Linked DNA regions of Cupriavidus necator N-1. The protein of the gene in region 1 interacts with the protein of each later gene in a pairwise test. Links are inferred from orthologs where the notes say so. Each region holds a gene or a part of one and is shown on either strand. Other genes may lie near its edges.

Region 1 (10,850 bases):
ATATTGCCGTTGTAGAGCGGCGTGCGGCGCGACTCCTTGAGCCGCAGCCGGCGCGGGAAACCCATGTCGCCGGTAAACACCCACGCCTGCCAGCCCGCGAAATGCTGCTTGAGCGTGGTGGCAAAGGCACTGGCGAACTGGTTGGCGGCGGCCTCCTCCACCTCGTCGCGCGGCATCTCTTCCTCTGGCAGGCGGCGCTGGCCACGCACCGCGATGCGCTCGCCGTACGGGGGATTCATCAACAGCAAACCCGGCTCTTCAAAAGGCGGCTGCACGAAGCGCGCGTCCACCTGCTTGGTGCGCGCCTCGCCCGGCAGGCCGGCACGCTCCCAGTTGGCGCGCGTGATGGCCAGCATGTCAGTGGAGATGTCCGAACCCACCACCTGCAGTTCATCGGCCGAGGCCAGCATGCGGACGCGCTGCGCGTCCGACTTGAGCTTCTGCCAGGCCTTGGTGTCCATGCCCTTGAGCCATTCGAAGGCAAAGCTGCGGCTGCCGCCCGGCGCGATGCCCAGCGCCACCTGCGCGGCCTCGATCAGGAAGGTGCCGCTGCCGCACATCGGGTCGTAGAAAGGCCGGAAGGTCTGGCCCGGCACCCAGCCCGCCAGGCGCAGGATGCCGGCGGCCAGGTTTTCCTTCAGCGGCGCCTCGCCCTTCTCGGTGCGCCAGCCGCGCTTGAACAGCGGCTCGCCGGTGGTGTCGAGGTACAGCGTGCAGTCATGCTCGGTTAGATGGGCATAAATGCGCACATCCGGGCTGGCGGTATCGACGCTCGGGCGCGCGCCCACGCGCTCGCGCAGGGCATCGCAGACCCCGTCCTTGACGCGCAGCGCGGTGAAATTCAGGCTGCGCAGCGGCGACTTGTGCGACGTGATGTCCACACGCAGCGATTCATCGGGCGAAAACCACTGCTCCCAGCGCACGCCGCGCGCCAGCGTATAGATGTCGTCCTCATGCCGGTAGCCGCGCGCCGCCACGCGCATCAGCACCCGGCTGGCAATGCGCGAATGCAGGTTGACCGCATAGGCGGCGGCCATCTCGCCCGAGAAATTGACGCCGCCCGGCACTTCCTGGTGCACCGTGAACGGCGCCAGCGCGGCCATGCCCGGCATCGCGGCGATCTCGCGCAGTTCTTCGGCGAGCGCGCTCTCCAGGCCGCGCGGGCAAGGGGCAAAGAAGGCTTGGGTCATGTGTTGGGTATCCTGCAAACAAAAACGTCCGCCGTAGCGGACGGGGATCTATCCGAAGCTTAGCTCAAGCCGCCGCCAGGGCGCGCTCGAGGAAATCCAGCCGGTCCTGGCCCCAGAAGGGCTGGCCGTCATGGACGTACCACGGCGCGCCGAATACGCCGGCCGAAATCGCGTCCTGGGTGTTCTGCGCATAGGCCGCCTGCACCGACTGCGCCTCGCTGGCCTTGAGCAGGCTGGCGCCGTCCAAGCCGGCCTCGTCGGCGATCTGCGCCAGCGTGGCGGCATCGGCGATATTGCGCTGCTGCGCCCAGACTGCCGCGCCAATGGCGCCGGTCAGCTGCATCGCGCGGGCGGTGCCGTGCGCCAGCTGCGCGGCGATGATCAGCTTGCTGGCCGCGTCGCCCGATACCGGGAAGAACGTCGGCTGCGGATGCAGCGGCAGGTCCAGGAATTCGCTCCAGCGCGCCAGCTCCACCAGGCGGTAGGCCTGGCGCTGGGGCGGGCGCTGCGACAGCGGCAGCCCGCCGGAGACGGAAAACACCTTACCCAGGTCGCACGGCTTCAGGTTCACCTGCGCGCCATGGCGTTCGGCGATGGCGGCAAAGCGCGCATGGCCCAGGTAGACGAACGGCGACTGCGGCGTCAGGTAATAGTCAACCAGCTTGCTCATTTCGGTTCCGCAACAGGATTGGCAACAACAGACCGGGCGCCAGGCTCAGAACGGCTTGACGACCACCAGGATCACCACCGCCAGCAGCACCAGCACCGGCAGCTCATTGAACCAGCGATAAAACTTGTGCGAGCGCGTATTGCGCCCCGCCTCGAACTTGCGCAGCAGCACGCCGCAGCCGTGGTGGTAGCCGATCAGCACCAGCACCAGCGCCAGCTTGGCATGCATCCAGCCCTGCCCCGCGCCGCGGCCGATGCCGTAGCCCAGGTACAGCCACAGCCCGAACACCACCGCCGGCACCGCCAGCATGGTCATGAAGCGAAACAGCTTGCGCGCCATCAGCAACAGGCGCTGTGTGCTGGCGGCGTCGGTTTCCATGGCCAGGTTGACGAAGATGCGCGGCAGGTAGAACAGGCCGGCGAACCACGAGACCACGAAGACAATATGCAGCGCTTTGACCCAGAGCATCGGCAGAGAGACGTTCGAGAACGATTGTTATTGTTGTTGGCGCGCGAGCGTCAGGTGCGGATCTCGCCGTGCCCGAATACCACGTACTTCAGCGACGTCAGCCCTTCCAGCCCGACCGGGCCGCGTGCATGCAGCTTGTCGTTGGAGATGCCGATTTCCGCGCCCAGGCCGTACTCGAAGCCATCGGCAAAGCGCGTCGAGGCATTGATCATCACGCTGGCCGAATCGACCTCGCGGATAAAGCGCATGCCCGCCGAGTAGTTCTCGGTGATGATCGAATCGGTATGGTGCGAGCCGTATTCGTTGATATGGGCGACGGCCTCGTCCAGTCCGGCCACGGTCTTGATGGCGAGGATCGGGGCCAGGTATTCCAGGCGCCAGTCTTCCTCCGCGGCATCGACCAGGCCGGTGAAGCCCGCCGCTTCCAGCGTGGCGCGGGTGGCCGGGCACACGCGCAGTTCGACGCCCTTCTCCTGGTAGATGCGGCACAGCGGCGGCAGCGCGGCGGCGGCGATGTCCTGCGACACCAGCAGCGTCTCCATGGTGTTGCACGGCGCATAGCGCTGCGTCTTGGCGTTGTCGCAGACGCGCACGGCCTTGTCCAGGTCGGCAGCGGCGTCGATATAGACGTGGCAGATGCCGTCCAGGTGCTTGATCATCGGCACGCGCGCTTCTTCCATCAGCCGCGCGATCAGGCTCTTGCCGCCGCGCGGCACGATCACGTCGACGTATTCGGTCATCGTGATCAGCCGGCCCACGGCAGCGCGGTCAGTAGTCTCGATCACCTGCACCGCCTCGGACGGCAGCCCGGCCGCGGACAGGCCCTCGGCCACCAGCGCCGCCAGCGCGGTGTTGGATTCGATTGCTTCGGAACCGCCGCGCAGGATGGTGGCGTTGCCCGACTTCAGGCACAGCGCCGCGGCGTCGATGGTCACGTTCGGGCGCGACTCGTAGATGATGCCGATCACGCCCAGCGGCACGCGCATCTGGCCGACCTGGATGCCGGTCGGGCGGAACTTCATGTTCGAGATCTCGCCGATCGGGTCGGCCAGGGCGGCGATCTGCTCCAGGCCCGCGGCCATGGTGGCGATGGCCTTGTCCGACAGCGTCAGGCGATCGATAAAGGCGGCGTCCTGGCCGTTGGCGCGGGCGCGTTCAACGTCACGCGCGTTGACCGCCTTGAGCTTGTCGGCATCGCGGCGGATGGCAGCGGCGATGGTCAGCAGCGCGCGGTTCTTGTCGGCCGTGGAGGCACGCGCCATGGCGCGCGACGCGGCGCGGGCCTGGCGGCCGACGCGGTCCATGTATTGGTTGAGGTCGAGCTCGTTCATGTCAGTGGCCCTGGGGTGGTGGCCGTCAGTGTGTTTTCCGTCCCCCCGCCGCACGCGGCGGGGGAAGCAAACCTGTGGAGTTGCGCGTTCAGCGCGCGATCATCAGGGCAAGCTGCTGCAGCCCGTCCCATGGTTCCGCCGGCAGCGGGCTGCCGCCCGGTGGCGGCAGGTCCGACAGGCCCTTGACCTGGCGGTCCAGCCGCGCCGCCAGCGCCAGCGCCGCGTCCAGCCTTGGCTGCGCCAGGCGCTGCGCGGCCTGCGGCACCAGCCGCTCGCGCGGGCCCCAGACGCGCAGCTCGCGCATCAGCACGCCCGCCGGCTTGCCGGCCGCCAGCCCTTGCCGGACCTTGGATAATACGCGAATTTCCTCGGTCAGCGCCCACAGCACCAGCACTGTGGCCTCGCCCTCGCCGCGCAGCCCTTCGAGCATGCGCACCAGCCGCGGCACGTCGCCAGAAAGCATCGATTCAGACAGCTTGAAGACGTCGTAGCGGGCCACGTTCAGTACCGCATCGTGCACCTGGTCGAAGGTGAGTTCGCCGGGCGGGTACAACAGCCCCAGCTTCTGGATTTCCTGGTGCGCCGCCAGCAGGTTGCCCTCGACCTTGTCGGCGATAAACTGCAGCGAACGCCGGCCAGGCTCGCCGCCCTCGACGCGCTGCTGCTGCAGCGATAGCCGCTCGCCGACCCAGGCCGGCAGCCGGGTGCGGTCCACGGAGTCGACCTTGATCGACACGCCGGCGCCTTCCAGCGCCTGGAACCAGGCCGACTTGGACGCGGCAAAATCCAGCCGCGGCAGCGTCACCAGCAGCACCACGTCGGGCGACGGCTGGGCGGCCACGGCGCGCAGCGCCTCGCCGCCGTCCTTGCCGGGCTTGCCCGACGGGATGCGGAGTTCAACGATCTTGCGGTCGCCGAATAGCGACATCGACTGCTGCGCCTCGACCAGCTGGCCCCAGTGGAAGCCGCGCTCGGCCACCAGCACGTCGCGCTCGGAGAAGCCGGCTTCGCGCGCCGCGGCGCGCAGGCGGTCGACGGCCTCCAGCACCAGCAGGTGTTCGTCGCCGTGCACCACGTACAGCGGCGCCAGGCCCTTGGCCTTCGCCTGCCGCAGGTGTGCGTCGAGCCCGTCGAGCTTGAGCTGCATGCCGTGATCAGATGGCCTTGACGGCGGCCAGCCGGCGCATCAGCTGCTGCACGATATCGCGTTGCATGTCGCGGTACAGCTGCTGCTCTTCGTAGTCCTTGGCCAGCGTGTTGGCTTCGTTGTAGGTCAGGTCGCGCGTCAGCACCAGCTGCGACGGCGGGATCAGTTCCTTGCCGGCGGCGTCGCGCAGGCGGAAGGTGAAGCGCTGTGTCAGGCGGTATTCGCGCACCACGCCGGTGGTGGTGATCGACAAGATCGACTTGGTGCGGGTGTCCTGCAGCACGTCCAGCAGCGCGTCGGCCTCCTTCTGGTCGACCACCACCTGGGTGTCGGAGCCGCCGTGGATGGCGCGGCGCAGGTCCGCGCCCATCAGCGAATTGGCCGGAATCCCGATATAGAGCCGCTTGAAGGCGAAATCCGAGTTGCCGCGCATGTGGAAGCCGCAGCCGGCCAGCAGGCCTGTTGCCGGCACTGCCAGCATTGCCGCGAGCACCTTGCGGCGCCCCATGTTCAGTCGCTTCATTCTTGGCGATTCCTTGTCAGGTTCCGAGACCAGCTTACAACACCACGTTGACCAGGCGGCCGGGCACCACCACGATCTTCTTCGGCGCCTTGCCCTCGGCGAACTTGGCCACGGTCTCGCTGGCGGCGGCGGTTGCCTCGATGGCGGCGCGGTCGGCGTCGGCGGGCACGGTGATGCTGCCGCGCACCTTGCCGTTGATCTGCAGCACCAGTTCGATCTCGCTGCGCACCAGCGCGGCTTCATCGACCTGCGGCCACGGGGCGTCGAGCAGGTCGCCGGCTTCGGCGGCGTAGCCCAGCTGGTCCCACAGGCCGTGGGTGACGTGCGGCACCACCGGGTACAGCACGCGCAGCAGGATGCCGAAGCACTCGCGGCGCGCGGCCGGCGAAGCGGTCTTGGCGTCGTCCAGCGCGTTCAGCATCTTCATCGTGGCGGACACCACGGTGTTGTACTGGATGCGCTGGTAGTCGTAGTTGGCCTGCTTGAGCACGCCGTGGATCTCGCGGCGCAGCTCGGCGTCATCGGCAGTCGGCGTGCCGCCGGCGCCGTCGCGGATGGCCGCGGCATTGGCATAGCCGTAGTTCCACACGCGGCGCAGGAAGCGCGAGGCGCCCTCCACGCCCGAGCCGCTCCATTCCAGCTGCTGCTCCGGCGGCGCGGCGAACATCACAAAGAGGCGCGCGGTGTCGGCGCCGTACTGGTCGATCAGCGCCTGCGGGTCGATGCCGTTGTTCTTGGACTTCGACATCTTCTCGACGCCGCCGATCACCACCGGCTGGCCGTCGGCGATCAGCGTGGCGCCCACCGGGCGGCCGCGCTCGTCGGTGCGCAGGTCGACCTCGGCCGGGTTGTACCAGTGCTTCTTGCCCGAGGCGTCTTCGCGGTAGTAGGTCTCGTTGAGCACCATGCCCTGCGTCAGCAGGTTGGTGAAGGGCTCGTCGAACTTGACCAGGCCCAGGTCGCGCATGACCTTGGTCCAGAAGCGTGCGTACAGCAGGTGCAGGATCGCGTGCTCGATGCCGCCGATGTACTGGTCCATCGGCATCCAGTAATCGTTGCGCGCATCGACCATGGTGGCCGCGTCCGGGCAGGTATAGCGCATGTAGTACCAGCACGAGTCGATGAAGGTATCCATCGTGTCGGTCTCGCGGCGCGCCGGCTTGCCGCACGACGGGCAGGTGCACTGCAGGAAGCGTGCATCCTTGGCCAGCGGGTTGCCGGTGCCGTCCGGCACCAGGTCTTCGGGCAGCACCACCGGCAGGTCTTTCTCAGGGACCGGCACCACGCCGCAGCTGTCGCAGTGGATCAGAGGGATCGGCGTGCCCCAGTAGCGCTGGCGCGAGATGCCCCAGTCGCGCAGGCGCCAGGTCACTTTCTTCTCGCCGATGCCCTTGGCGCCCAGGTCGGCGGCAATGGCTTCGACCGCGGCCTGGTAGCCGAGGCCGTCATACTTGCCGCTGTGGATGCAGGTGCCGTTTTCCTTGTCGCCGTACCATTCCTGCCAGGCTTCGGTCGAGTAAGGCTGGCCCTTCACGTCGATGACTTGCTTGATCGGCAGCTTGTACTTGAGCGCGAAGGCGAAGTCGCGCTCATCGTGCGCGGGCACGCCCATCACGGCGCCGTCGCCATAGCTCATCAGCACGTAGTTGCCGACCCACACGTCGACCTTCTCGCCGGTCAGCGGGTGCACCACCTGCAGGCCGGTCGGCATGCCCTTCTTCTCCATGGTCGCCATGTCGGCTTCCATGACCGAGCCGTGCTTGCATTCGTCGATGAAGGCAGCCAGTTCGGGGTTGTTCAGTGCGGCGTGCGTGGCCAGCGGGTGCTCGGCGGCGACCGCGCAGAAGGTCACGCCCATGATGGTGTCGGCGCGCGTGGTGAACACGTACAGCTTGCCGTCATTGATCGGCTTGCCGTCCTCGCCCGGGATGTCGTGCGGAAACGCAAAGCGCACGCCCACGCTCTTGCCGATCCAGTTCTGCTGCATCACCTTGACGCGCTCGGGCCAGCCCAGCTGGTCCAGGTCGCCCAGCAGTTCCTCCGCATACTCGGTGATGCGCAGGTAGTACATCGGGATCTCGCGCTTTTCCACCACCGCGCCCGAACGCCAGCCGCGGCCGTCGATGACCTGCTCGTTGGCCAGCACGGTCTGGTCGACCGGGTCCCAGTTGACGGTGCCGGTCTTGCGGTAGGCGATGCCCTTTTCCAGCATCTTCAGGAACAGCCACTGGTTCCAGCGGTAGTAGTCCGGGCTGCAGGTGGCGACTTCGCGCGACCAGTCGATCGCCAGGCCCATCGACTGCATCTGCTTCTTCATGTAAGCGATGTTGTCGTAGGTCCAGGCCGCCGGCGCCACGCCGTTGTTCAGCGCGGCGTTCTCGGCCGGCATGCCGAAGGCGTCCCAGCCCATCGGCATCAGCACGTTGTTGCCGTTCATGCGCAGGTAGCGCGCCATCACGTCGTTGATGGTGTAGTTGCGCACGTGGCCCATGTGCAGCTTGCCCGACGGATACGGCAGCATCGAGCAGGCGTAGAACTTGGGCTTTTCCTTGCCGTCGGCCCCGGCCGCATGCTCCGACACGCGATAGGCGTCGATGGCTTGCCAGTGCTGCTGGGCGGCTTGTTCAACGGCGGAAGGAAGGTATTTGTCTTGCATGGTCGGGACAGCAGTCAGGACAACGTTTGCGCGGCAACTGGCCTGCCGGCATCCGGGGGAATCGTTGGAATGAGAGCAGCGGGCGCGCCGCTTGCGCGGCGCCCGCCGGGCGTGCAATGCGAAAGAAGACGATTATAACCGTGGCGGCAGGCCAGTTTCGGCCCTGCGCGCCCCGCCGCGCCTTACTTCAGGCCCAGCACGTCCTGCATGTCGAACAGGCCGTTGGGCTTGTCGGCCAGGAAACGGGCGGCGCGCACGGCACCGTCGGCATACGACTGGCGGCTGGACGACTTGTGGCTGATCTCAATGCGCTCGCCGATGCCGGCGAACATCACGGTGTGGTCGCCGACGATATCGCCGCCGCGCACGGTGGCAAAACCGATCGAGTTGGGGTCGCGCTCGCCGGTGTGGCCTTCGCGGGCATAGACGGCGCAGGTCTTGAGGTCACGGCCAAGCGCATCGGCAATCACTTCACCCATCTTCAGCGCGGTGCCCGAGGGGGCGTCGACCTTGAAGCGGTGGTGCGCCTCGATCACTTCGATGTCATAGCCGGTCGACAGCAGCCTGGCGGCCACTTCCAGCAGCTTGAAGGTGGCGTTGACGCCGACGCTGAAGTTGGCGGCAAAGACGATGCCGATCGACCTGGCGGCCTCGGCCAGCGCGGCCTTGCCGGCCTCGTCGAAGCCGGTGGTGCCGATCACCATCTTCACGCCCAGTTTCTTAGCCGCGGCCACGTGGGCCAGCGTGCCTTCGGGGCGGGTGAAGTCGATCAGGCAGTCCGCGCCGGCCAGCACCGCTTCCACATCGGCGCTGATCGCCACGCCGGTCTGGCGGCCCAGCAGCAGGCCGGCGTCCTGGCCCAGCGCCGGCGAGCCCGGCACGTCGAGCGCGCCCGCCAGGCTCACGCCCTCGGTGTTCAGCACGTGTTCGATCAGCATGCGGCCCATGCGGCCCGATGCGCCTGCAATGGCGATGTTCATGGTGTCTGGCTCAGCGGAATATGCGCAATGCGCGGAAAGTGATCGAGCCGGCCATGCTTGGCCGGCCCGGAAAACTGAGGGCGCGCCGCCGCCGGCGCGCCGTGTGGCGGATCAGTTGGCGGCCGGCTTGGGGGCCTCGGCCGGCGCGGTGGCCTGGGCCGGCGATGCCGCAGCGGCGGGTGCCGCTTCCGGCTGCTGTGCCTGCCGCGGCACAAAGTTCTCCACCGTGGTCTGCGGTTCGGCCGGTGCGGCCGCGGTGGCTGGCGCGCCAGTGGAGATCTTGCCCGGCGTCTGGTCCTTCAACGCCTTTTTCATGCCGTCGATCTCGGCAATCAGCTCATACTCGGACGGCAGTTCATCGCCGCTGAATTTGACCAGCCGGTCGCCTTCAAAATACACCGTATAGCGGCGCTGCTGCACCACCGGGGTATTGCCGCGGCGGAACGAGAACACGTAGTCCCAGCGGTCGGCGTGGAACACGTCATTCAGCAGCGGCGTGCCGAGCAGGAACTTGACCTGGTCGCGCGTCATGCCTTCGCGCAGTTGCGACACGGCCTCGCGCGAGACGAAATTGCCCTGCACGATGTTGATCCGGTACGGCGTAATGGCGTTGGCTACCTTGCGCGAGGTGGAATCGTAGGCTGAGCAGGCGCCGGCCAGCAGGGCCGCGGCCAGCAGGGAGACAACCAGCGTCGGGCGCATGGCGGACGAACGGATAGAACGCATGTATCTCGCTTCCGGGAGGGAAAGAAAAGTACCGCGGCAAGGTACCGCAAGGCGGGCACAAAAACGGCGCAAAATGCGCCGATTGCACCACACACGCCTGTTGCGCCTGCCGCGACAACCACATGGGACGGCAACTGTGCCGGGCGCGTGATGCCGACTTGGGACATCACTACCGCGAGCGACTTTTGCTGCCAAAACCCTTATGATTCAACTATTCAGTCATTGTACTCTAGGGAGTCACCCACATGCCGAGTCCGGCGGACCTCAAGAACATCGGCCTGAAGGCGACCGTGCCCAGGCTGAAGATTCTTGAAATTTTTCAGACCAGTGAACAGCGGCACCTGAGCGCGGAAGACGTCTACCGTATCCTGCTGAACGAGCATATGGATATCGGCCTGGCAACCGTCTACCGCGTGCTGACCCAGTTCGAGCAGGCAGGCCTGCTCTCGCGCAACAACTTTGAATCCGGCAAGGCGATTTTCGAACTCAACGAAGGCAAGCACCATGATCACCTGGTGTGCCTCGACTGCGGCCGCGTCGAGGAGTTCTTCGACTCTGAAATCGAGCACCGCCAGCAAAGCATCGCGCGCGAGCGCGGCTTTACGCTGCAGGAACATGCACTGTCGCTGTACGGCAATTGCACCAAAACAGACTGTCCCCACAGACCCAAACGATAAGCCTGCACGCTCCCCAGCGGAGCGCAGACGGCAACAAAAAACCGGCGCCTGGCGCCGGTTTTTTGTTTGGGCTGCTCGCCGCAGGATGCTGCTGCTCAGGGCGCCTGCAGGTCTTGCAGGTCCTGTTCGGTCACCACCCGTGCCGGGCGTGCCGGCGGCAGGCCGACGAACTCGCCCACCACCTGGCGGAACAGGCTGCGCGCCCACACCAGCATCGGATGGGTGTTGCGGCTGCGGTGCCAGAACATGTTCAGGCCGAGCGTGGTGTTCAGTTCCGCCGGCAGCGGGAACGCCTTCAGGCCATAGGTCTCGCAGGCCATGTCCTTGGTCAGCGCATTGACGGTGAAGATCATGTCGGTCTGCGAGGCCAGTTCGGCCTGGGCACGCCATGAATGTACCGTCAGCGTCGCATTGCGCTTGAGCCCGCGCTGCTGCAGCGCGTAGTCGAGCGGGATCAGCGACGGCGCCGGGCGGCCGGCGCC
Region 2 (10,590 bases), 1.2 Mb from region 1 along the record:
CGATCAACCTGGACATCACGGTCATCACCAAGGAAGGCTACTACGGCGACAACAGCCGCATGTTCATCGTCGGCGAGGGCTCGATCCTGGCCAAGCGCCTGTCGCAGGTGACCTATGAATGCATGTGGAAGGGTATCGCGCAGGTTCGCCACGGCGCCCGCCTGGGCGACATCGGCCACGCCATCCAGGTACACGCCGAAGCCGCCGGCTACAGCGTGGTGCGCGAGTACTGCGGCCACGGCATCGGCAAGAACTTCCACGAAGACCCGCAGATCCTGCACTACGGCCGCCCGGGCACCGGCGCCGAGATCAAGGCCGGCATGATCTTTACCATTGAGCCGATGATCAACGCCGGCAAGCGCGATATCCGCACCATGCCCGACCAGTGGACGGTCAAGACCCGCGACCGCAGCCTGTCGGCGCAGTGGGAGCACACCGTGCTGGTCACGGAAACCGGCTACGAGGTCCTTACGGTATCGGCCGGGAGCCCGGCACCGCCGGCCTTTATCACCGATTCCGTCGCGGCCTGAGGCCGCACCGAAGCCAGGGGCGCCTGACCGGGCGCCTTTCTTTTTCCAGCCGTGCCCACCAACCCGCTCCCCGAGCCCGCCATCTCCATGGACACCACGCCGGAACTGCTGCTTGCCGCGCGCGTGCGCGACAAGCTCAAAGCCGACAAGCAGGCGCTGTTTGCCGACTTCAACCTCAGCGCCAACGTCGGCACGCTGATCACGCGGCTGCGCCGCGCTGTCGACGCCGCGCTGGTGGAAGCCTGGCGCGGCCTGGAGATGCCCGCGGGCGCAGCGCTGGTGGCGGTGGGCGGCTACGGCCGCGGCGAGCTGCTGCCCTACTCCGACGTCGACGTGCTGCTGTTGCTGCCCGCCGAGCCCGACCAGGACACCACCGGGCGCCTGGAGCGTTTTATCGGCCTGTGCTGGGACCTTGGGCTGGAGATCGGCTCTTCGGTGCGCACCGTGGACGATTGCATCCGCGAGTCGCGGCAGGACGTCACCATCCAGACCTCGCTGCTGGAGGCGCGGCTGCTGACCGGCAGCCGCAAGCTGTTCGAGTCGATGCGCACGCGCTACCTCTCCGACCTGGACGCGGCAGCGTTCTTCCAGGCCAAGCTGCTGGAAATGCGCCAGCGCCACGCCAAATACCAGGACACGCCCTACGCGCTCGAGCCCAACTGCAAGGAAAGCCCGGGCGGCCTGCGCGACCTGCAGGTGATCCTGTGGATGACCAAGGCGGCGGGCCTGGGCGACAGCTGGAAAGAACTGTTCGAGCGCGGCCTGCTGACGCAGCGCGAAGCGCAGGAGCTGGCGCGCAACGAGCGCCTGCTCAAGACCATCCGCGCGCGCCTGCACCTGGTGGCTGGCCGGCGCCAGGACGTGCTGGTATTCGACCTGCAGACCGCGCTGGCGGAGTCCTTCGGCTATCGCCAGACCACCAACAAGCGCGCCAGCGAACAGCTGATGCGCCGCTACTACTGGGCGGCCAAGGCGGTCACGCAGCTCAACAGCGTGCTGCTGCTGAACATCGAGGCGATGCTGTTCCCGAGCGAGTCTCAGGTGACGCGCGTGCTCAACGAACGGTTTGTCGAGCGCCAGGGCATGCTGGAGATCACCAGCGACGACGTCTATGAACGCGACCCGCACGCGATCCTGGAAACTTTCCTGCTGTACCAGCGCACGCCCGGCGTGAAGGGCCTGTCGCCGCGCACGCTGCGCGGGCTGTACAACGCGCGCACCGTGATGAACGCGGGCTGGCGCAACGATCCGGAAAACCGCCGCCTGTTCCTGGCCATCATGCAGGAGCCGCAGGGCATCACCCACGCGCTGCGCCTGATGAACCAGACCAGCGTACTGGGCCGCTACCTGATCAACTTCCGCCGCATCGTCGGCCAGATGCAGCACGACCTGTTCCACGTCTATACCGTGGACCAGCACATCCTGATGGTGGTGCGCAACATGCGCCGCTTCGCCATTGTCGAGCACACCCACGAGTTTCCGTTCTGCAGCCAGCTGATGGCCAGCTTCGACAAGCCGTGGGTGCTGTGCGTGGCAGCGCTGTTCCACGACATCGCCAAGGGCCGCGGCGGCGACCACTCAAAGCTTGGCACCGTGGATGCGCGCCGCTTCTGCAAGCAGCACGGCATTGCGCGCGAAGACGCCGACCTGATCTGCTGGCTGGTCGAGCACCACCTGACCATGAGCCACGTGGCGCAGAAGCAGGACCTGACCGATCCCGACGTGATCCACGCCTTTGCCCGCGTGGTCGGCAGCGAACGCTACCTGACCGCGCTCTACCTGCTGACCGTGGCCGACATCCGCGGCACCAGCCCCAAGGTATGGAACGCGTGGAAGGGCAAGCTGCTGGAAGACCTGTACCACATCACGCTGCGCGTGCTGGGCGGCGCGCGCGTGGATTCGCATTCACTGTGGTCGCAGCGCAAGGAGGACACTATCTCCGAACTGCGCCTGAAGGCCTTCGACCCGGCGCTGGGCAAGTCTCTGTGGGCGCAGCTCGACGTGGCCTTCTTCCTGCGCCACGATTCGCACGATATCGCCTGGCTCACGCGCCACCTGTACAACAAGGTGGACAGCCCCACGCCGGTGGTCAAGGCACGCGTCTCCCCCGCCGGCGAAGGCCTGCAGGTGGCGGTCTACGTCAAGGACCAGCCCGACCTGTTCGCGCGCATCTGCGGCTACTTCGAGCGCAAGGCGTTCTCGATCCAGGACGCCAAGATCCACACCACGCGCCACGGCTACGCGCTGGACACGTTCCAGGTCACCGACCCCGGCATGGCCGGCGACGGCGGCAACTACCGCGACATCATCGCGCTGGTCGAGCACGAACTGTGCGAGCGGCTGCGCCTGCAAGGCGCACTGCCCGAACCCACGCAGGGGCGGCTGTCGCGCCAGTCGCGCAGCTTCCCGATCAAGCCGCGCGTGGACCTGCGCCCGGACGAGCGTGGCCAGTATTACCTGCTGTCGCTGTCCGCCAACGACCGCACCGGCCTGCTGTACGCCATCGCCCGCGTACTGGCACGGCATCGCGTATCCGTCCACACGGCACGCATCAACACCCTGGGCGAACGCGTCGAAGACGTGTTCCTGGTCGACGGCAGCCGCCTGGCTGCCGACAACCGATTGCAGATTCAGCTTGAACAGGACTTGCTCGCCGCCCTCGCCATCTGAGGCGGGCGGGCAGCATCAACATATGACCGACAGCAATTCGCCGAAGCGCAAGACGCTAGGTATCAAGGCCGCCAGCGACACCGGCACGGCCGCGCGCAAGACCGGCACCCGCCCCGTGCGGGTGTCCGACCTGAACCGCAAGCGCGTGCAAGCCGTCTCCGAAGGCATCAAGCGCGCCCAGGAGCGCGCCCGTGGCAAGACCGGCGGCCGTCCGGCCCAGGGCGAACCGCAGGCCGGCGCAGCCCAGCCGCGCAAACCCCGCGCGCCGCGTCCTGCTGACGGCGAACGCCAGGCACGCCCGCGCCGCCCGGAAGGTGGCGAGGCGCGTCCGCGCCGCTTCGGCGATGACGAAAGCCGCCCCCGCCGTTATGGCGACGACCGGGGTGAGGCACGTCCGCGCCGTTTCGAAGGCAGCGAAGCGCGCCCGCCGCGGCGCTTCGGCGACGACGACAACCGCCCGCGCCGCACGGGCGATGATCGGGGTGAGGCACGTCCACGCCGCTTCGAAGGCGGTGAAGCGCGCCCGCCGCGCCGCTTTGGCGACGACGACAACCGCCCGCGCCGCACGGGCGACGATCGCGGCGAGGCACGTCCGCGCCGTTTCGAAGGCGGCGAAGCGCGCCCGCCGCGCCGTTTTGGCGACGACGACAACCGCCCGCGCCGCACTGGCGACGATCGCGGCGAGGCACGACCGCGCCGTTTCGAGGGCGGTGATTCGCGTCCGCCGCGCCGTGCTGGCGAGGACAACAACCGTCCCCGCCGTTTCGAAGGCGCCGAATCGCATCCGCGCCGCGTTGGCGATGACGAGAGCCGCCCTCGCCGCTTCGAAGGCACCGATTCGCGCCCGCGCCGTTATGGCGATGACGAGAACCGTCCCCGCCGCTTCGAAGGCACCGACTCGCGCCCGCGCCGTTATGGCGATGACGACCAGCGCCCGCGCCCCGCGCCGTCGGGCGAGCGCCGCCGTGAAGGCACCGCGCCGGCACGCCGCTTCAGCGACGCCGCCGACCGCATCCGCACCGCCGGCCCGGCACGCCAGCAGGCACCGGCCGCGCGCCAGGAAAAGCCCGCCCGCGCCGAGTCCAGCCACGACGACGGCCTGGTGCGCCTGTCCAAGCGCATGTCCGAACTGGGCCTGTGCTCGCGCCGCGAAGCCGACGAATGGATCCCGCACGGCTGGGTGCTGGTAGACGGCAAGCCCGTGACCGCACTGGGCAGCCGCATCCGCCCCGACGCCGAGATCGAGATCATGCAGGAAGCGCGCTCCGAACAAGGCGAGCGCGTCACGGTGCTGCTGAACAAGCCGGTGGGCTACGTCTCCGGCCAGGCCGAAGACGGCTACGAGCCGGCCGCGGTGCTGTTCACCCCCGAGAACCAGTGGGAAGGCGACCCCACGCGCAAGCGCTTCGCCCCGTGGCAACGCAAGAGCCTGGCCCCGGCGGGCCGCCTCGATATCGACTCAACCGGTCTGCTGGTGCTGACGCAGGACGGCCGCGTCGCGCGCGCGCTGATCGGCGAGGATTCGACCGTCGAGAAGGAATACCTGGTGCGTGTGGTGTGGCACTCGCCGCAGGGCGTGGTCGAGCGCAATATCAGCGCGGAATTCCCGGCCGATGATCTCGAGCTGCTGCGCCACGGGCTGTCGCTGGATGGCGTGCCGCTCAAGCCAGCCAAGGTGAGCTGGCAGAACGAGGAGCAGCTGCGCTTCGTGCTGCGCGAAGGCCGCAAGCGCCAGATCCGTCGGATGTGCGAGCAGGTTGGGCTGCAAGTGGTGGGCCTCAAGCGCGTGCGCATGGGACGCGTGGTGCTGGGGGATCTGCCGCCGGGTAAATGGCGGTTCCTGGGGCAGTTTGAGAAGTTCTGATTCCAGAATTTGCCGACCCAAAAAAACCGGTCCCCAAGGACAGTCCCCAAGGACCGGTTTTTTTGCGCCTTGCGCGGGTTCGATACCGCGCGGCACAGCTCGTCAATCGTCGCTATTCGGCGGCAGATCCGGAAACAACACCTCTGTAAACCCAAACTGCCTGAAATCCTTGATCCGCATCGGATACAGGATCCCCTGCAAGTGGTCGCACTCATGCTGCACCACCCGCGCATGGAAGCCTTCAGCCACGCGCTCGATGCGGTTACCCATCAGGTCGTAGCCGCTGTACTTCAGCCGCAGATGGCGCGGCACCACGCCGCGCAGGCCGGGGACAGACAGGCAGCCTTCCCAGCCGTCCTCCATCTCGTCGGACTCCATTTCCAGCACCGGGTTGATCAGCACGGTCTTGGGCACGGTGGGCGCGTCCGGGTAACGCGGGTTGCGGTCGAAGCCGAAGATCACCACCTGCAGGTCCACGCCGATCTGCGGCGCGGCAAGGCCGGCGCCGTTGGCGTGGTCCATGGTGTCGAACATGTCTTCGATCAGCGTACGCAGCTCCGGCGTATTGAAGCGCTCCACCGGCCGCGCCACCTGCAGCAGGCGCGGATCGCCCATCTTGAGAATCTCGCGGATCATGGTTGTTTCCCCGGTTATTCCTGTGCCGGCGCGGCGCCGGCCTCTGCCAGCAGCGCCAGCATGCCGGCCTCGTCCAGCACCGGCACGCCCAGCGCCTCGGCCTTGTCGAGCTTGCTGCCTGCCTCGGCGCCCGCGACCACGTAGTCGGTCTTCTTCGATACCGAACCCGCCACCTTGGCGCCGGCGGCTTCCAGCAGTTCCTTGGCGTCCTCGCGCGACATGGTGGGCAGCGTGCCGGTCAGCACGAAGGTCTTGCCCGACAGCGGCGCCGGGGCCTTGGCCACCGGCTCGCTTTCCGCCCAGTGTACGCCTGCGGCGCGCAGTTGTTCGATGACCTCGACGTTGTGCGGCTCGGCAAAGAAGTGCGCGATCGACTGCGCCACCACCGGGCCGACGTCGTTCACTTCCAGCAGAGCCGCTTCGTCGGCTGCCATCAGCGCATCGAGCTTGCCGAAGTGCCGGGCCAGGTCCTTGGCGGTGGCTTCGCCCACATGACGGATGCCCAGCGCGAAGATAAAGCGGTTCATGGTGGTCTCGCGCGACGCGTCGATCGCCACCACCAGATTGGCCGCCGACTTGTCGGCCATGCGCTCCAGCGCGGCCAGCTTGGCCACGCCCAGCTTGAACAGATCCGCCGGCGTGCGCACGATGCCCTGGTCGACCAGTTGCTCGACCAGTTTGTCGCCCAGACCTTCGATATCCATGGCGCGCCGCTGCGCGAAATGCAGCAGCGCCTGCTTGCGCTGCGCTGCGCAGATCAGGCCGCCGGTGCAGCGCGCGATGGCTTCGTCCTCGAGCTTCTCGATATGCGAGCCGCACACCGGACAGGCGGTCGGCATCACGAAGGCGCGCGCGTCAGCCGGGCGGCGCTCGGTCACCACGCCGACCACTTCCGGGATCACGTCGCCGGCGCGGCGCACGATCACGGTGTCGCCGATATGCACGTCCTTGCGGCGGATCTCGTCCTCGTTGTGCAGCGTGGCGTTGGTCACCGTGACTCCGCCGACAAACACCGGCTTGAGCCGCGCCACCGGCGTGATTGCGCCGGTGCGGCCGACCTGCACTTCGATGTCCTCGACGATGGTGGTCATCTCCTGCGCCGGGAACTTGTGCGCCAGCGCAAAGCGCGGCGCGCGCGAGACAAAGCCCAGGCGCTCCTGCTCGGCCAGTGCGTTGACCTTGTAGACCACACCGTCGATGTCATACGGCAGCACGTCGCGGCGCTGGCCGATATCGCGGTAGAAATCCAGCAGGCCCTGCGCGCCCTTCACCACCGCGCGGTCCTTGCACACCGGCAGGCCCAGCGCGGCAAAGCCGTCGAGCATCACGCTGTGGGTGGGCGGACGGTCCACGCCCTGCAGCTCGCCCAGGCCGTAGGCGAAGAACGACAGCGGCCGCTTGGCGGTGATGCGCGGATCGAGCTGGCGCAGGCTGCCCGCGGCGGCGTTGCGCGGGTTGACGAAGGTCTTCTCGCCGGCCTCGGCCTGGCGTTCGTTGAGCTTGTCGAAGTCGCCGCGGTACATGAAGACTTCGCCCCGCACTTCAAGCACGGCGGGAGCCTGGCCGCGCAGCTTCAGCGGAATCGCCTTTATGGTGCGCACGTTGACCGTGACATCTTCGCCGGTCTCTCCGTCGCCGCGGGTGGCGGCCTGCACCAGGCGGCCGTCCTCATAGCGCAGCGACATGGCCAGGCCGTCGAACTTCAGCTCGCAGGCGTACTCGACCGCGTCGGCCGCGCTGAACAGGTCCTGCTCGCCGGCGGCGGGCGCGGTGCGGCCCAGGCCCTGCGCGCAGCGGCGGTCGAAGTTCAGCACGTCGTCGTCGGCGAAGCCGTTGTTGAGCGACAGCATCGGCACGCGGTGGCGCACCGAGTCGAAGGCCGACAGCGGCTCGCCGCCCACGCGCTGGGTGGGCGAGTCCGGCGTCTGCAGTTCGGGATGCTCAAGCTCCAGCGCCTGCAACTCGCTGAACAGCGCGTCGTACTCGGCGTCGGGAATGGTCGGCGCGTCCAGCACGTAGTACTGGTAGTTGTGGCGATCCAGCTCGTCGCGCAGCCAGGCCACGCGCTTGGCGGCAGCTTCGGCCGGCAAGGGGCCGGCGGGCGCGGAGGCATCTGCCTGCGCGCCGCGGTGTGTTGCGGTCATGGCAGGCTCCGGCTAGATGCTGAACAGGCGCTGCGCCACCAACGAACCGGCCGGCATGCCGCGCGCTTCCAGCTTGTTGTACAGCGTTTCAAGCTGGCTGAAGATCGCGACGAACGAGGCCTCGGTCAGCGGCCGCATATTGTCGTCGACCAGTTGCGCGCCCATGCGCTGGGCCAGCGTGTGGCCGTACTCGCACACGGTCTTGAACGGCTTGGCGGCCTGGTCGGCCACCGGCACGTCGAGCAGCAGCGTGATCTGGCGGCCGGCCTTGACGGTCAGGTCGTCGCGCAGGAAGTTGGTGTCGCCGAACTGCAGCGTGAACAGCGGACGCTGCACGCCTTCGGCGTTGGCCTGGTAGCGGATAAAGCGGGTGCCGTCGCGCGACAGCACCAGCCCGTCCTGCGTGGCCACGTTCTGCACGTACGCCGCCGACCACGGCGCGCCATCCGAAATCACGTTGACGCCCAGCTGCACGTCGCAGCCGGCGGCAAAGCCATCCAGCTCGCGCGCATTGGCGACGGTCTCGCTCATGTCCGGCAGGTCGGCCGAGGCATCGAGCGACTCGGCCAGCGACTCTACCGCGGTGATGAATTCCGAGAACTCCAGCGCGTTGAGCGGGCCGCCGCGGTTGGCCAGCTGCACGCCGACCTGCAGGTCTTCGTACTGGTGGCCGGCGGTGACCGGCTCCCATGCATTGGCTTCGGTGCGCAGGCCCTCGATATGGACCTGCTTGGTGCCGGCGCGGCGCAGCCGGCCGGTCAGGGGCAGGATGCGGTCACCGGAGGCCTTGCGCTCCAGGTGCAGGGGCACGATGCAGTCGATCAGCGGATCGATCAGGGCCGGCGTGGGCTGGCCATCGGGCACGGCGGCAAGCGGAGCCGGAGCCGGAGCCGGAGCCGGAGCCGGAGCCGGCGCGGGTACCGGGGCCGGAGTGGCCTCGGCTTCGGCCTCGTCCTCGGTGGTCTCGGCATGCGTCGCGGCGGCCGCGACGGACACTTCCTCGGCGACGACATCGTCGGCGTCCGCGGTGCTTGCTGCGGCCGCAGCCGCCGCAGCCGCGTGGTTGTTGCCCGTCGCCACCGCGGCACCGGCCGTGGCCGGCGCCGGGGAAAGCGTCGGCTCACGCCGCGGTGCCTGCTCGGCAGCGGCTTCGTGCAGGCGCGCGGCGGTTTCCGGCGCGGTGCTCTGGCCGACCACCGGCTCGCGCATCGGCGGCAGGTCGTCTTCGGGGCTGAGCTCGCGCGGGCGGCGCGCCTTGCGGATCTGCCACTGGTTGTAGCCGAACACCAGTACCACGAAAACCAGGCCCGCGACGATCAGTGCGGTCTGCAGGTCCATGTTCAGTTTCATGCTGCCTCCGCCATCGAAACCGCCGCGTCCATATCCACGGCCACGATACGCGAAACGCCCTGCTCCTGCATGGTCACGCCAATGAGTTGATGAGCCATTTCCATGGCAATCTTGTTATGTGAGATGAAAACGAATTGAGTCTTGTCCGACATGCGCGCCACCATATTGGCGTAGCGTTCGGTGTTGGCGTCGTCCAGCGGCGCGTCCACCTCGTCCAGCAGGCAGAACGGTGCCGGGTTGAGCTGGAACATGGCAAACACCAGCGCGATCGCGGTCAGCGCCTTCTCGCCGCCCGACAGCAGGTGGATGGTCGAGTTCTTCTTGCCCGGGGGCTGCGCCATCACCTGCACGCCGGCGTCGAGGATCTCCTCGCCGGTCATGATCAGGCGCGCCTGGCCGCCACCGAACAGCGACGGGAACAGCTCGCCGAAATGATGGTTGACCTGGTCGAAGGTGCCCTGCAACAGCGCGCGGGTTTCCTGGTCGATCTTGGCGATCGCGTCTTCCAGCGTGTTGATGGCGTCGTTCAGGTCGGCCGACTGCGCATCGAGAAAGGTCTTGCGCTCGCGCGCCGCGGCCAGCTCGTCGAGCGCGGCCATGTTGACCGGGCCGAGCGCGTTGATGGCGTTGTTGATGCGCGTGACTTCGCCCTGCAGGTACGACGGCTTCAGGTCGCCGGTCAGCTTGTCGGCCAGCGCGGCCTCGTCCACCTCGGCCGCGGTCAGCTGCTCGCTGAACTGCTCCTGGTTCAGGCGCGCGGCCTGTTCCTTGAGCTGCAACTCGGTAATGCGGTCGCGCAGCGGCTGCAGGCTGCGCTCGGCGGCCAGGCGCTGCTCGTCGTGCTGGCGCAGCTGTGCCGACAGCGCATCGAGTTCGGTGCGCGCGATGGTGAGCTTTTCTTCCTTCTCGGCGCGGCGCTCCAGCGCTTCCTGCAGGCCGGTATGGGCGGTCTGCTCGTTGATGGTCTCAAGCTCGGCGCGGGCGTTTTCCAGGGATTCGGCAATGCGTTCGGCCTGGTCGGCGGCCACCTGGATATTGCGGCGCAGCTCGTCGATGCGGCTCGCCAGGTTGCGCTCGGCAAAGAGGGCTTCCTGCGCGGCGCGCTCGAAGTCGCGCAGCTGGTGGCGCGCGCCCGAGAGCTTGCTGTCCAGCGCCTCGAAGGCCATCTGCTGGTCTTCGTGGGTGGCCTGCATCTCTGCCAGCGCGGCGTCGTGCTGCTCGAAGCTGGCTTCGGATTCGGCGCGGATGGCGCGCTGCTCTTCGATCTGTGCGTGGATCTCGTCCAGTTCCTCGCGGATCTGGCCGCTGCGGGCGGAATAGCGCTCCATCGCCTGAGACAGCTTGAGCACGTCCATCTGCAACGCGTGCACGCGGCGGGTGGCCTGCTCGGCGCGCG

Evidence for each region.
Region 2: the proteins of leuS (region 1) and ligA interact in binary tests that used the Escherichia coli proteins (3 or more experiments, as listed by UniProt). The link is inferred for Cupriavidus necator N-1 from one-to-one orthologs.

Annotation. Positions count from the first base shown.
Region 1 is NC_015726.1:3,216,457-3,227,306, forward strand. What follows is about bases 5,164-8,368. They hold leuS (leucine--tRNA ligase), read right to left. Parts: upstream 7,986-8,368; coding sequence 5,364-7,985; downstream 5,164-5,363. Other genes in these bases: CNE_RS15105 (LPS-assembly lipoprotein LptE), read right to left, coding at 5,164-5,329; dapB (4-hydroxy-tetrahydrodipicolinate reductase), read right to left, coding at 8,168-8,368. In the rest of the region: CNE_RS15080 (THUMP domain-containing class I SAM-dependent RNA methyltransferase), read right to left, coding at 1-1,190; CNE_RS15085 (2-hydroxychromene-2-carboxylate isomerase), read right to left, coding at 1,255-1,860; CNE_RS15090 (CopD family protein), read right to left, coding at 1,906-2,328; CNE_RS15095 (glutamate-5-semialdehyde dehydrogenase), read right to left, coding at 2,379-3,659; holA (DNA polymerase III subunit delta), read right to left, coding at 3,748-4,806; more of CNE_RS15105, read right to left, coding at 4,814-5,163; more of dapB, read right to left, coding at 8,369-8,965; CNE_RS15120 (outer membrane protein assembly factor BamE), read right to left, coding at 9,077-9,691; fur (ferric iron uptake transcriptional regulator), read left to right, coding at 9,937-10,368; CNE_RS15130 (LysR family transcriptional regulator), read right to left, coding at 10,464-10,850.
Region 2 is NC_015726.1:2,058,960-2,069,549, forward strand. The notes cover bases 5,280-8,224. They hold ligA (NAD-dependent DNA ligase LigA), read right to left. Parts: upstream 7,845-8,224; coding sequence 5,715-7,844; downstream 5,280-5,714. Other genes in these bases: def (peptide deformylase), read right to left, coding at 5,280-5,700; CNE_RS09720 (cell division protein ZipA C-terminal FtsZ-binding domain-containing protein), read right to left, coding at 7,857-8,224. Outside these bases: map (type I methionyl aminopeptidase), read left to right, coding at 1-530; CNE_RS09700 ([protein-PII] uridylyltransferase), read left to right, coding at 618-3,200; CNE_RS09705 (pseudouridine synthase), read left to right, coding at 3,223-5,064; more of def, read right to left, coding at 5,167-5,279; more of CNE_RS09720, read right to left, coding at 8,225-9,194; chromosome segregation protein SMC, read right to left, coding at 9,191-10,590. UniProt on the Escherichia coli protein: DNA ligase that catalyzes the formation of phosphodiester linkages between 5'-phosphoryl and 3'-hydroxyl groups in double-stranded DNA using NAD as a coenzyme and as the energy source for the reaction.